DNA from 2 places in the Rahnella sp. P4_A8 genome. Region 2 is predicted to be linked to the other one. Evidence: predicted binding sites of a transcription regulator. Region 2 holds the regulator's gene; the other holds the start of a gene.
The links. The regulator LexA, encoded in region 2, represses DNA repair genes until DNA is damaged. The targets are predictions, from matches to a motif close to TNCTGTATGTACATACAGNA.
Positions count from the first base shown of each region.

Region 1 (4,465 bases), on a different contig from region 2:
CGGTACTCATCGGGATCAGCGATAAATCCAGATCCGCGCTGACCATCGCATCCGCAGCAACCCAGGTTTCATCGACGATCCGGCCATAAGGGTCGAGGATCATCGCGTTACCGGTGCGTACTTCATCATCATCGGCACCGACGCCGTTACTGAACAAAATAAACATGCCGTTATCGTGAGCGCGTGAGGGCAACCAGCGCATCAGCCATTCCCGGCCGCTGGGACCTTTAAACGCTGCGGTAATCTCTTCTTTGCGTTCAGCACGCTGCTGCCACAATGCCAGCGGTATCGGTTTCATGCCGTGCGGGCTGCGTGAATGTGTGCCGCCGGTCTGATGCGGTGCCAGTAAAATATCTGCACCCAGCAGGGCGGTGGCACGGGCATTTTCCACCAGATTGTTGTCCCAGCAGATGAGGATCCCGACCTTCACGCCCCAGGGGGTCCCGAACACGGTATAACTGTCGCCGCAACTGAAAGCCTCATGCTCAAAGGCGTGCATTTTGCGGTGGATGTGTAACGAACCGTCAGGCATGCAGGCGGCGTAGGCATTATACAGACGCCCGTCAGCGGCACGTTCGATAAATCCGGCGCCAATCAGCATCTGATGTTTCACGGCCAGCGAGCGGATCAGCGCAACAGAGGGGCCGGTGTCGGCTGGCTCCGCCAGTGCCTGAACGCCAGCAGCATCGAGTTTGGGCACGTGCCAGTAACCGGTGATACACATTTCCGGAAAGGCCAAAATATTGACGCCTTCAATAGCCGCTTTTTCGATAAAACGCTCCATAATTAACAGGTTATATTTTTTGTTACCCGCCTGATGCTGAAATTGAATGACCGCTGCTTTGAGTGTTTTGGGGTCCGACATGATCTTCTCCATACGTCTTCAGGGATTTCGGTTGACGCTGGTATTAGAGCAATGCGACTGATAACTTTATAATGAAATGATTTCCAAATCTGATAACCCAATGGAATATATAAAGTGAACACACGTTTGCTCAGGGCTTTTGTCACACTGGCTGAAAAAGGGAATTATGCGCAGGCAGCGCAGGCGCTTTCCGTTTCACAACCGGCACTCACCAAACAGATCAATCTGCTGGAATCGACGCTGAACGTGGCGCTTTTTGCCCGCGGACGACAAGGCAGTGCGCTGACAGCCGCAGGCCAGCGGCTTTTGCCGGAAGCGGAGAAAGTATTGCGACAAATGGCCGCGTTTATGCAACATGCCAGCCAGGTTGAAAAGGGGGGAGAAGGGCTGCTGGCTGCCGGATTCGGCCTGTCGAGTTTCATCCTGGCGCCACAATGTATTGCGAAATTCCGCGCAGCATATCCCGGCGTGGATATCACGCTGGAAGATCTGCCTTCCGCGCAGCAATACGACATGCTGCAACGCGGGGAACTGCACATTGGTTTTGTGCGTGTCCCGCCGCCTGCACCGCTCAGTTACCACGCGCTGTTTGAGGATAAACTGGTGCTGGTGGTGTCTGAAGATAACGGCGAGGATATGAGTGAAAGGCTCAGGAACCGTCCGTTACTGCGTTTGTATACTGAGCGGGCGGGGGGGCTGAATGCGCAGACAGACCGTTTTTTACAGGAGAATCTGTTTCATGTTTCATCGGTTCAACTGGCGGAGGATATCCAGACTATTGTCGCACTGGTAGCGGCCGGGATCGGCGTGGCGTTGCTACCCGAAAGCGTCGTGCATATTGCGCCGCCGGAGCTGAAAATACTTCCGCTCACCGGCCCTGCGACGCGCTGGCAGGTGGGGATTGCATGGGACGCCCGGAATGAAGATGTCATTCGCGATAACTTTGTGCGGATGGTGACTGAAAATCTCAAAGCCGCTGCCTGTATATAGAACGGTCCGGAATGTGGCCCGCGCCATCAGGCCGACGGCGATGAGTTCACCAATGCGAAAGACCCTGACCAGAATTCAGTTTCTGTTTCCAGCCGTGCGTTCAGGAAAGCCTGAACTACCCGTCTTTGTTCAGGTAAATTCCTGGCCGGGTGATGACCCAGGTGTAGTCAGGTTCGTTAACCGGTGTGTAACCAAACTTTTGATACAACCACGGCGCGGTAGAAGTAAAGAGTGCCATCCGGCGAAGTTTTGCTGTGACCGGATGCGACTGCACACATTCGATCAGCCATGCGCCCAGATTTTTCCCCTGATAATCTTCCAGCACATAGACATCACACAGGTAAGCAAAGGTGGCGTAGTCCGTGATAAAGCGGGCGTAACCGATCTGTTTTCCGTCGTCGAACAACCCGAAGTTCAGGCTGTTTTCTGCGCCAGCGCGCACCGTCTGTTCGTCAATGCCCGGCGCCCAACTTGACCGGGTCAGGTAGGCGTGAATTGCCGGAATATCCAGTTTTTGAAAATCGGTAGTGATCAGATAAGTGTCTTTGGTCCAGTTGCATACAGCTTTCAGGTTTGTCACGGGAACCTCACAAGTTCGTTGAAAACAGGTCGTTTTCTACCTTACCGGCTCACGCTGAGAAATTCACCCGCGTTATAGTTGCCAGGGTATGTGCCCGGCCTTTGACGCGCCGCACTATAAAAATCAGGCCGGATGATGTATCCTGCACTGATTATTGGTATGCTGTATATAATTACAGTATAAGGAGCGAATCATGGCTGTTGAAACAAAATTTGTTGTGGTCAGAAAAGGTGAAGAGAAAATGACTTTTGCCAATAAGAAAGAAGCAGACGCTTACGACAAGATGCTGGACATGGCGGATGCTTTTACTGAATGGCTGTTACAGAGCAATATCGGGATGGATGAAGCACTGGCGGAAAACATTGCACTTCACCTCGCCGAGCAGAAAGACACCGTCCAGCATATTCTGCGCACCAGCAAATTGCCGGAAGCAGAAATCGCACACCAGCCCGCTGCTGAAACGCCAGCAGAAGCAGAAGCAGAAGAAGTGGTCGCAGAAAACGTGGCTGCTGAAGAAAATGCTGCCGAAGAAAATGTTGCCGAAAAACCTGCCACTGCCAAAAAAGTCCGTGCGGTAAAAGCCGCGTAACTGAGAGAACAGCGTGCGTAACGGCACGCTTTCTTCCCCCCTGATACCACGCTCAGTATTTCAGTGGCAAACGGATCACTTCTTTCAGAATACCGTTGTGGAGCCTCACATATCCCCCCTGTTTCAATTGTGAAAGCACTTTCATGATCGTGCTGCGTGAAAGGTGCGTCTTAAGCTGAATGTAATGGGCAGCAGGAATATTTTCGCGTATTTCCGGCGGTTCTTTCATGAGTTCCATGAGCTGGTGGCGCAGAATTTCATAGGATGTTGGTGCCGTCAGCATTGTGCTTTTGACATAGAGATTGTTGGTCATCCTGAAAAAGTGCTTTGCCATTGGCTCCCACAACTCCAGACGATCAATCAGGGCATGCATCTCCGCCACGGTGGAGACGGCAATCTCAGATTCATCCTGCGCCTGAATAAACATTCTGGCCTCTGAGGGCACCGCACCGCCAATACCAATGATGCCCGGCACTGACAACGTGCCTATCAGCACAGGTTCGTCGTTATGAAAGGTTTTAAACCAGCCTTTGCGAATGAAATAACAATAAAATTCCCCCCTCTCATACAGATGGAAGCGCGAGCCCGCGGGGACAGTACGGAACTGGAGATAGGGAATAAGTTCGGCAAATAGCTCAGCGGTAGCCTGACTGAGGTCTTTGCCCTTATCACTCTCGGTAACCATCGTTATTAACCTCGTCAGGCAGCAACAGCAGGGAATTACCTTAAATTTAGCAGAGTTCCCTGTCCGGTGAATGCGGCCTTAAGAGGCCGTTTGGGGCATAATCCTCTTTCCCCCGCCATGCAAAAGGACACGCAATGAAAGCTGAACATGAGTATTCACTGAAAACCCTCCCGGCTCCCGCGACTTACCCTCACATTCCCACCCCGGTATTATCCGATGAAACCATGGCGTCACGCCTGCGTCATATCCTTCACGCGATGCAACAGCATCAGCTCGACAGCCTGGTGATTTATGCCGACAAAGAACACGGCGGCAATTTCGAATATCTTGCGGGTTTTATCCCGCGCTTTGAAGAAGCCTTGCTGGTGGTGCGCGCGACCGGTGAACTGACTTATGTTATGGGGAATGAAAATCTGAAACTGGTTCCCCATGCGCGCAACGCGGGTCGCTGCCTGCATGCGCCGGTGTTTTCCCTGCCCAACCAGCCGATGAAACATCATCAGCCGCTGCACGATTTGCTTAAATCTGCCGGTATTGCTGACGCGCAGCACGTTGGCATTGCAGGCTGGAAACTGTTCAGATGTGACCCTGTCACGGATAAAACCACCTTTGATGTGCCCGCGTTTGTCCTCGACGCAGTCCGAAAGGCCGCGGGCGTGGCTGGAGATGTGGTCAACGCCACCGGTCTGTTTACCTCGCCAGAAAATGGTGCGCGGCGGATTAATACCGCTAATGAAGTGGCGTTTTATGAATACG
Region 1 is NZ_JBFUHK010000013.1:56,246-60,710, forward strand. It holds gene AC1DUO_RS09630 (nitrilase family protein) at 1-865, opposite strand, end outside; gene AC1DUO_RS09635 (LysR family transcriptional regulator) at 980-1,855, shown strand; gene AC1DUO_RS09640 (GNAT family N-acetyltransferase) at 1,971-2,435, opposite strand; gene AC1DUO_RS09645 (YebG family protein) at 2,629-3,024, shown strand; gene AC1DUO_RS09650 (helix-turn-helix domain-containing protein) at 3,077-3,709, opposite strand; gene AC1DUO_RS09655 (M24 family metallopeptidase) at 3,844-4,465, shown strand, end outside.
Region 1: a site for LexA is predicted at 2,596-2,615, ahead of AC1DUO_RS09645 (YebG family protein). Genes of this name have one in related genera too.

Region 2 (7,238 bases):
TTTATCGAAGAATTCAGGGGCATTGATACCGTGCAGCACGGATAAACGCTGCGCCATAATCCGGCTCTCTTTTTCCAGTGCCCCGCGGTTGATGCTTGGGTTATTGGTGAGCAGGGAGAAGGTAATCGCGTAACGTTGCAGCGTTTCACGTACGCCAGCCGCCAGCAACTGGAGGGTGCGGATACGGGCCGGATTAAGTGTCAGCTCATCATCTTCAAGGTGAATGATTTGCTGACGCGCCAGTTCCAGCGTCAGAACATCCAGCACTTGTGGCAGCTCAGGCGTATCGAAATGCATAAACAGTTCGGCTTTGAGCATCGGATAAATCAGTTCGACCTGATGCAGTAATTCCGCGCGGCTGACCTGGCGGTGGTGCATCACAATGCTTGAAATCAGTGATGGCAACACCAGCATATGATGGATGTTGTTGCGGTAATACGTCATCAGCACGGCCTGTTCGCGAGGCAGAACGATGATGTCGCCAATGTTGTCTTTCTCAACCTGGAACTTATTCATGTTCAGCGCGTGATCAAGCAACTGGTCAGCGGTCAGATCAGGCACCGTCGAATCCGCGTTGTAAGGCACGTTACGCAGCAATTGCAGATAACAGTCGATTTGCTCGGTCAGCTGTTCGCGTGTCAGTGAACGCTGACGGGAGGCCAGCAGCGCGGTACAACACAAGTTCATGGCATTGGCTGCCGCTGAATTGTTGATGCGCACCATGATCTGTTCTGCCAAATCCTGCACTGTCGGCGTCAGCCAGCTTGGACGTTGTGCTTCGATCGGGTCGATGGCTTCACGCCAGGTTGGCACGTTCTGGTTCAGGTAAGTGGTCAGATGCAGCGGCTCACCGAAGTTCACGTAACCCTGGCCGAGGTTACGCAGCTTGCGCAGCCCGTTCAGCATCTGTGTCAGGCTTTCTTTCTCTTTGGTCGCACCGCGTAATTCTTTCGCGTACGTACCCACTTCCATGACGTGCTCATAACCGATGTAAATCGGTACCAGCGTAATCGGACGTGAACCGCCGCGCAGCATGGCCTGAATGGTCATGGCCAGCGTGCCCGTTTTCGGCTCCAGCAGACGCCCGGTTCGCGAACGCCCCCCTTCCACAAAGTATTCCACCGAATAACCGCGGCTGAACAGTTCGCCCAGATATTCACGGAAAACCGTCGAATAGAGCTTGTTGCCTTTAAAGGTTCGACGAATAAAGAACGCACCCAGACGGCGGAAAATCGGGCCAGCCGGCCAGAAATTCAGGTTGATACCGGCGGCAATATGCGGCGGTACCAGACCCTGATGATAGAGCACGTAAGACAGCAGCAGATAGTCCATGTGGCTGCGGTGGCAAGGCACATACACAATTTCCTGACCGTCCAGCGCTAACTGGCGTACACGCTCGGCATTATTAACGTTGATGCCTTTGTACAAACGGTTCCACGTCCAGCTCAGCACACGGTCAGAGAGGCGCACGGCTTCATAAGAGAAGTCAGCAGCAATCTCTTCCATCAGGGCGATGGCGTTTTGTTGGGCTTTTTCGTGGGAAATTTTCTTGCTGCGGGCTTCGTCTTCAATCGCTTTCTCAATGGCTTTTGAGGCCAGCAATTTATTGAACAAATCCTGACGTGCCGGAAGACGCGGACCAACCGCAGCCAGACGCTGACGGGAGAAATGCATCCGCGCCACACGTGCCAGTTTTTGAGCAATCGTCTTATCTGTGCCGTGTTCCGTCGCCATATAACGCAGGGAAACGGTATTGGAGAAACGGACGAAACTGTCCCGCCCCAGCCACAGCACAGCGAAAAATTTCTGGATACCGTTCAGCACGCGCAGATGCGGCGTGTCGTCCTGACCTTCACGGCCCGGTGCACGACCAAACATTACCGACACCGGCAACATCTGAATGTCTAAATCCGGATTATTGCGGTGCAAATCAAGGTAGTCGTGGAACAGCTTTACGGACTCCTGCTTCGGCGTGTAATAAGAGAATACGCGCGGGCCTTCGGCTATAAAGACATGGCTTGGTAGCAGGGTTCCGTCAATTTCCAGCGGAATAAGAGGATCAGGCAGATTCTGCGCCAGACATTGCGCACGCAACGTCAGCAAATCGGCTTTGGAATTATAAGGTAATACGTACAAAATCGGCCGCGTCGGGTCTAAATGCAACTCGGTAACCGGATCTGAAGGTATGACCTTGCTCTTTACCAGCAATGAGAGTGGTAAATTCAATAATGTGTAATAAAGTCTACGCCAACCTGACATAAAAACGTGAAGCCTCTTGTTAGCAATTTCGCCGCAAGGATACCAGAAAGATCCGTGGAGATCTGTGGTCATATAAAAGCTAAAATGCTGCAAACACTCTAAGGATCAGTACCCGAAATGGCGAACCAAGTCACCGGATTTACCCGAATTTATAAAGCGGCCGGCTATTCCTGGAAAGGATTCAAAGCGGCATGGCAAAACGAAGCGGCATTTCGCCAGGAGGCCAGCGTCGCTATCCCGTTAATTTTGCTATCTTTCTTGCTTGATGTCAGCACCATTGAACGTATCCTGCTGGTGGGATCCGTCGTGCTGGTCTGTGTCACGGAGTTGCTCAACAGCGCGGTGGAATGTGCAATAGACCGCATCGGGCCTGAGTTTCATGTGCTTTCCGGTCGCGCAAAAGATATCGGCTCTGCTGCCGTACTTCTGACCATCATATTGGCGATTTTTGTCTGGGTCAGCATCTTTTGGTCGCGATGGTTCTGATTTGGAATCTGCATTCCAGGAATCAACGTTATGCCCTGTTTTTATTCAATCTTAGGTTTTCATTGACCGTTTAGCTGTATATACTCACAGCAAGACTGTATAAACAACCAGGGGGCGGAATGAAAGCTTTAACGACCAGACAACAAGAGGTCTACGACCTTATTCGCGATCATATCTCCACCACCGGTATGCCACCAACCCGCGCAGAGATTGCATCACGTCTGGGGTTCCGTTCTCCCAATGCGGCGGAAGAGCATCTTAAAGCGCTGGCGCGTAAAGGTGTTATTGAGATTGTTTCCGGTGCATCACGCGGCATTCGTCTGCTGATGGAAGAAGAAGAAGGTTTACCGCTGATTGGCCGCGTTGCCGCCGGTGAACCGCTGCTGGCGCAGCAACATATCGAAGGGCACTATCAGATCGATCCGGCAATGTTTAAGCCGAGCGCCGATTTCCTGCTGCGTGTCAGCGGTATGTCGATGCGTGATATTGGTATCCTTGACGGCGATCTGCTGGCCGTGCATAAAACGCAAGACGTGCGTAATGGTCAGGTTGTGGTGGCCCGTATTGATGATGAGGTCACCGTGAAACGCCTGAAAAAACAAGGCAGTGTGGTGCAGTTATTGCCTGAGAACAGCGAGTTTCAGCCGATCGTGGTGGATTTGCGCGAGCAGAATTTCAGCATTGAAGGCTTAGCCGTAGGTGTTATCCGCAACGGCGACTGGATCTGACCTTCGTACTTCGAGCTATCTCTGCGTTGGCTGCCTTCGCGAACCCCGGTCACATACTTGTGTATGCTCCCGGCGTTCGCTTAGTTGCCGCCTTGATATAACGCGAATTACTCGGTCAGATATGACTAAGTCAGAAATTGCTGTGTCAGATAGACAAGACTAAAACTAATTGAATATGGATGGCGGCCGCCTCTGGCATCCATGTGAATTCAAAGAGAAATGCGTTTCTCTCATCATCGCCCCTTTCGGGGCGATGTCATTTACAGGCATAACCTGAACCTCCGGCATGAGATTCTCTATGCAACATCATTCCCTGCGACACACACTCAAAAACACCTTTTTAAGCCCTGCCGATAAAGCGCTCTGGATGCTGGCATTGCCGATGATTTTTTCCAATATCACGGTGCCGCTCCTCGGCCTGGTGGATACCGCAGTGATCGGTCATCTCGACAGCCCGGATTATCTCGGCGGCGTGGCTGTGGGTTCGATGATCACCACTTTCCTTTTTATGCTCTTACTGTTTCTGCGGATGAGTACCACCGGCATGACCGCTCAGGCGCTGGGCGCGAAAGATAATCAGCTTCTGGCGCGTGCTTTTGTACAACCCTTCCTTCTGGCTGTACTGGCGGGCGTCATTATTGTGGTATTCCGTCATCCGCTGATGGAGCTGGCGTTTCACATTGTCGGCGGCAGCCAGCCCGTGCTTGAACAGGCGAGGCTGTTTATCGAAATCCGCTGGTTCAGCGCCCCGGCTTCATTGGCGAATCTGGTGATCCTCGGGTGGTTGCTCGGCATTCAGTACGTTCGCGGGCCGGTGATTTTGCTGATTGCCGGGAATTTGCTGAATATCATTCTGGATCTGTGGCTGGTGATCGGGCTGGGCTGGAACGTGCGTGGCGCAGCCATGGCGACGGCAAGCTCCGAGTATTTCACGCTACTCATCGGGCTGTATTTCGTCTGGCGGGTGATGAAACGACGCGGTATCACCGGCGCAGAAATCACCTCCGCGTGGCGTGGTAATTTGCGCCGTCTTCTCGGGCTTAACCGCGACATCATGCTGCGCTCATTACTGTTGCAGCTTTGCTTTGCATCGCTGACCGTTCTGGGCGCGCGGCTGGGCAGCCACATTGTGGCGGTCAACGCCGTGTTGATGAACCTGCTGACATTTACCGCGTTTGCACTTGACGGTTTTGCTTATGCTATCGAAGCGCATTCCGGTGAGGCATTCGGTGCCCGCAACCGCGAAAAACTGCTGAATGTCTGGCATGCCGCGTGTCGTCAGGCCGGGCTGGTTGCGCTGTTTTTTGCTCTGATTTACGCGCTGGCGGGTGGGGCGATCATTGATGCGCTGACATCATTACCGGAATTGCGTGAGCTGGCGGACCGATATCTTGGCTGGCAAATTATACTGCCGCTGGTGGCTGTCTGGTGCTATTTGCTTGATGGCATGTTTATCGGCGCAACGCGTGGGCGGGATATGCGAAACAGCATGCTGGTGGCGGCGCTGGGGTACGGGCTGACATTGTTCACTTTACCGCTGCTGGGCAATCATGCGTTGTGGCTGGCGCTGACGGTATTCCTCGGGTTACGCGGGATTTCACTGGGCTGGATATGGCGTCGTTACTGGCGGCATGACACATGGTTTTCGTCTCCGTCGCACTGATTTTTCAGCTATTTTCAAAGAAATAAGCGCAGCTTTGTCGTTATTTCATGCTTTAGATTAATCCTAATAGTGGTTTTTATCCCTGTTTAAGGAGGATTAATCGAGATTCTCTACTAACCTTTAAAGTGTTAAGGACGAGCTGCAAGACGAAATGCAGTTCATAAAACCCAAGGTAACAGGAGATATTTTATGAATAAGGACCAAGCCGACGGTAACTGGAAGCAGTTCAAAGGGAAAGTGAAAGAACAATGGGGCAAACTGACTGATGACGACCTGACAGTGGTTGAAGGTAAACGTGATCAGTTAGTCGGTAAAATTCAGGAGCGTTACGGCTATCAAAAAGATCAGGCCGAGAAAGAGCTCAATGAATGGGAAACCAAAAACAAATATCACTGGTAAGACGCGACTCCCCCTCGCGTGCCAGTGACGTATCCTGAGATTTAGCTGCTCCTACCCGGAACGCTTCAGGATACGGGTACACGGATGTACCCAACCTCTTCTCTGTACAAAACATCCTCCTCTTACGAGTCACCTTCAAAACCTTAAAACCCGATCATTCAGCGTTTTTTCACCACAATACTGTGGTCGTGATCGCAATGGTCATGGCTGTCGCAGGTTTCTACTACTTTGCATTCTGCACATAAGCCATGCGCTTCAACGACGGAATGGCGAAGCTCAAATCCGGATTCTAATGACAGTTTTGCCAGACGCTCTTCAATGCCGTCGGTGGTTTTTTCGGTAACTAACCCGCAGCGGTCGCAGATAAACAGCGCAGAAGTATGGCTCGGCTCTTCAAAATGATGGCAGAGAACATAGCTGTTTGCGGATTCAACACGGTGAATAAATCCCTGTTCCAGCAGAAAATCCAGCGCCCGGTAAACGGTCGGTGGTTTCGCCTGAGGTTCGCTTACGCGCAATAGATCCAGCAAGTCATAGGCGCTGATCGCACCGGGTTGTTGCGTCATCAGGCGCAGTACTTCCAGCCGCTGCGGCGTCAGGCGAACATTGCGCTGCTGGCAAAGTTCTTCAGCTTGTGAAAGTAATTTTTCCGGATTATTCAGGGTCATAGCAACGGTCTCTGAGCGCAGATTGGAATGAATAGGCCACATCATGCGACCACCGATGATTTTATCATGCTTGCACCAAAACGACGAATTATGCGCCATTCAGATGTGATGCAACGTCGGCATCCGCCTGCTCAGCGGCACAAGATGCCGAATCTTTGTTCTGTGGTATAATCAGCGATTACCTTCCCTCTGGCGCGAAGCGGGGGGAGCGTCACGAACCCCTTCAGCGAATGTCAGGCCGATGTCAGAAACTCAACACGTAATGCCCCAGACCACTCCCTTTTCCGCCCAGCGTTTTTCCGTTGCGCCGATGCTCGACTGGACCGATCGCCACTGCCGCCATTTTCACCGGCTGATGACCGGCCAGACGTTGCTGTATACCGAAATGGTCACGACCGGCGCCATTATTCACGGCAAAGGGGATTATCTCGGGTTTGGCGATGCAGAACATCCGGTGTCTTTGCAGCTTGGTGGCAGCAATCCGGCTGATCTGGCGCATTGCGCAAAACGGGCGGAAGAACGTGGTTATGACGAAATTAACCTCAACGTCGGTTGCCCGTCAGATCGCGTGCAGAACGGCATGTTTGGTGCCTGTCTGATGGGTCAGGCGTCGCTGGTGGCTGACTGCATCAAAGCCATGCGCGACGTAGTCTCAATTCCGGTCACGGTTAAAACGCGAATCGGTATTGACAATCAGGACAGCTACGAATTTCTGTGTGATTTCATCCGTCAGGTTTCAGAAAACGGCGGTTGCGATACCTTCATTATTCATGCGCGTAAAGCCTGGCTTTCGGGCCTCAGTCCGAAAGAAAATCGTGAAATTCCGCCGCTGGATTACCCGCGCGTATATCAGCTCAAGCGTGATTTCCCGCACCTGACCCTGGCAATTAACGGCGGTATCAAAACCCTCGAAGAAGCCAAAACGCACCTGCAATATATGGATGGCGTGATGGTGGGGCGTGAGGCTTACCAGAATCCGGGCCTGTTGCTGAATGTGGATCGCGAGCTGTTCGGCTCTGATGCGCCGCTGAAAAC
Region 2 is NZ_JBFUHK010000008.1:22,887-30,124, forward strand. It holds gene plsB (glycerol-3-phosphate 1-O-acyltransferase PlsB) at 1-2,259, opposite strand, end outside; gene AC1DUO_RS06410 (diacylglycerol kinase) at 2,377-2,745, shown strand; gene lexA (transcriptional repressor LexA) at 2,865-3,473, shown strand; gene dinF (MATE family efflux transporter DinF) at 3,772-5,136, shown strand; gene AC1DUO_RS06425 (CsbD family protein) at 5,326-5,535, shown strand; gene zur (zinc uptake transcriptional repressor Zur) at 5,694-6,203, opposite strand; gene dusA (tRNA dihydrouridine(20/20a) synthase DusA) at 6,466-7,238, shown strand, end outside.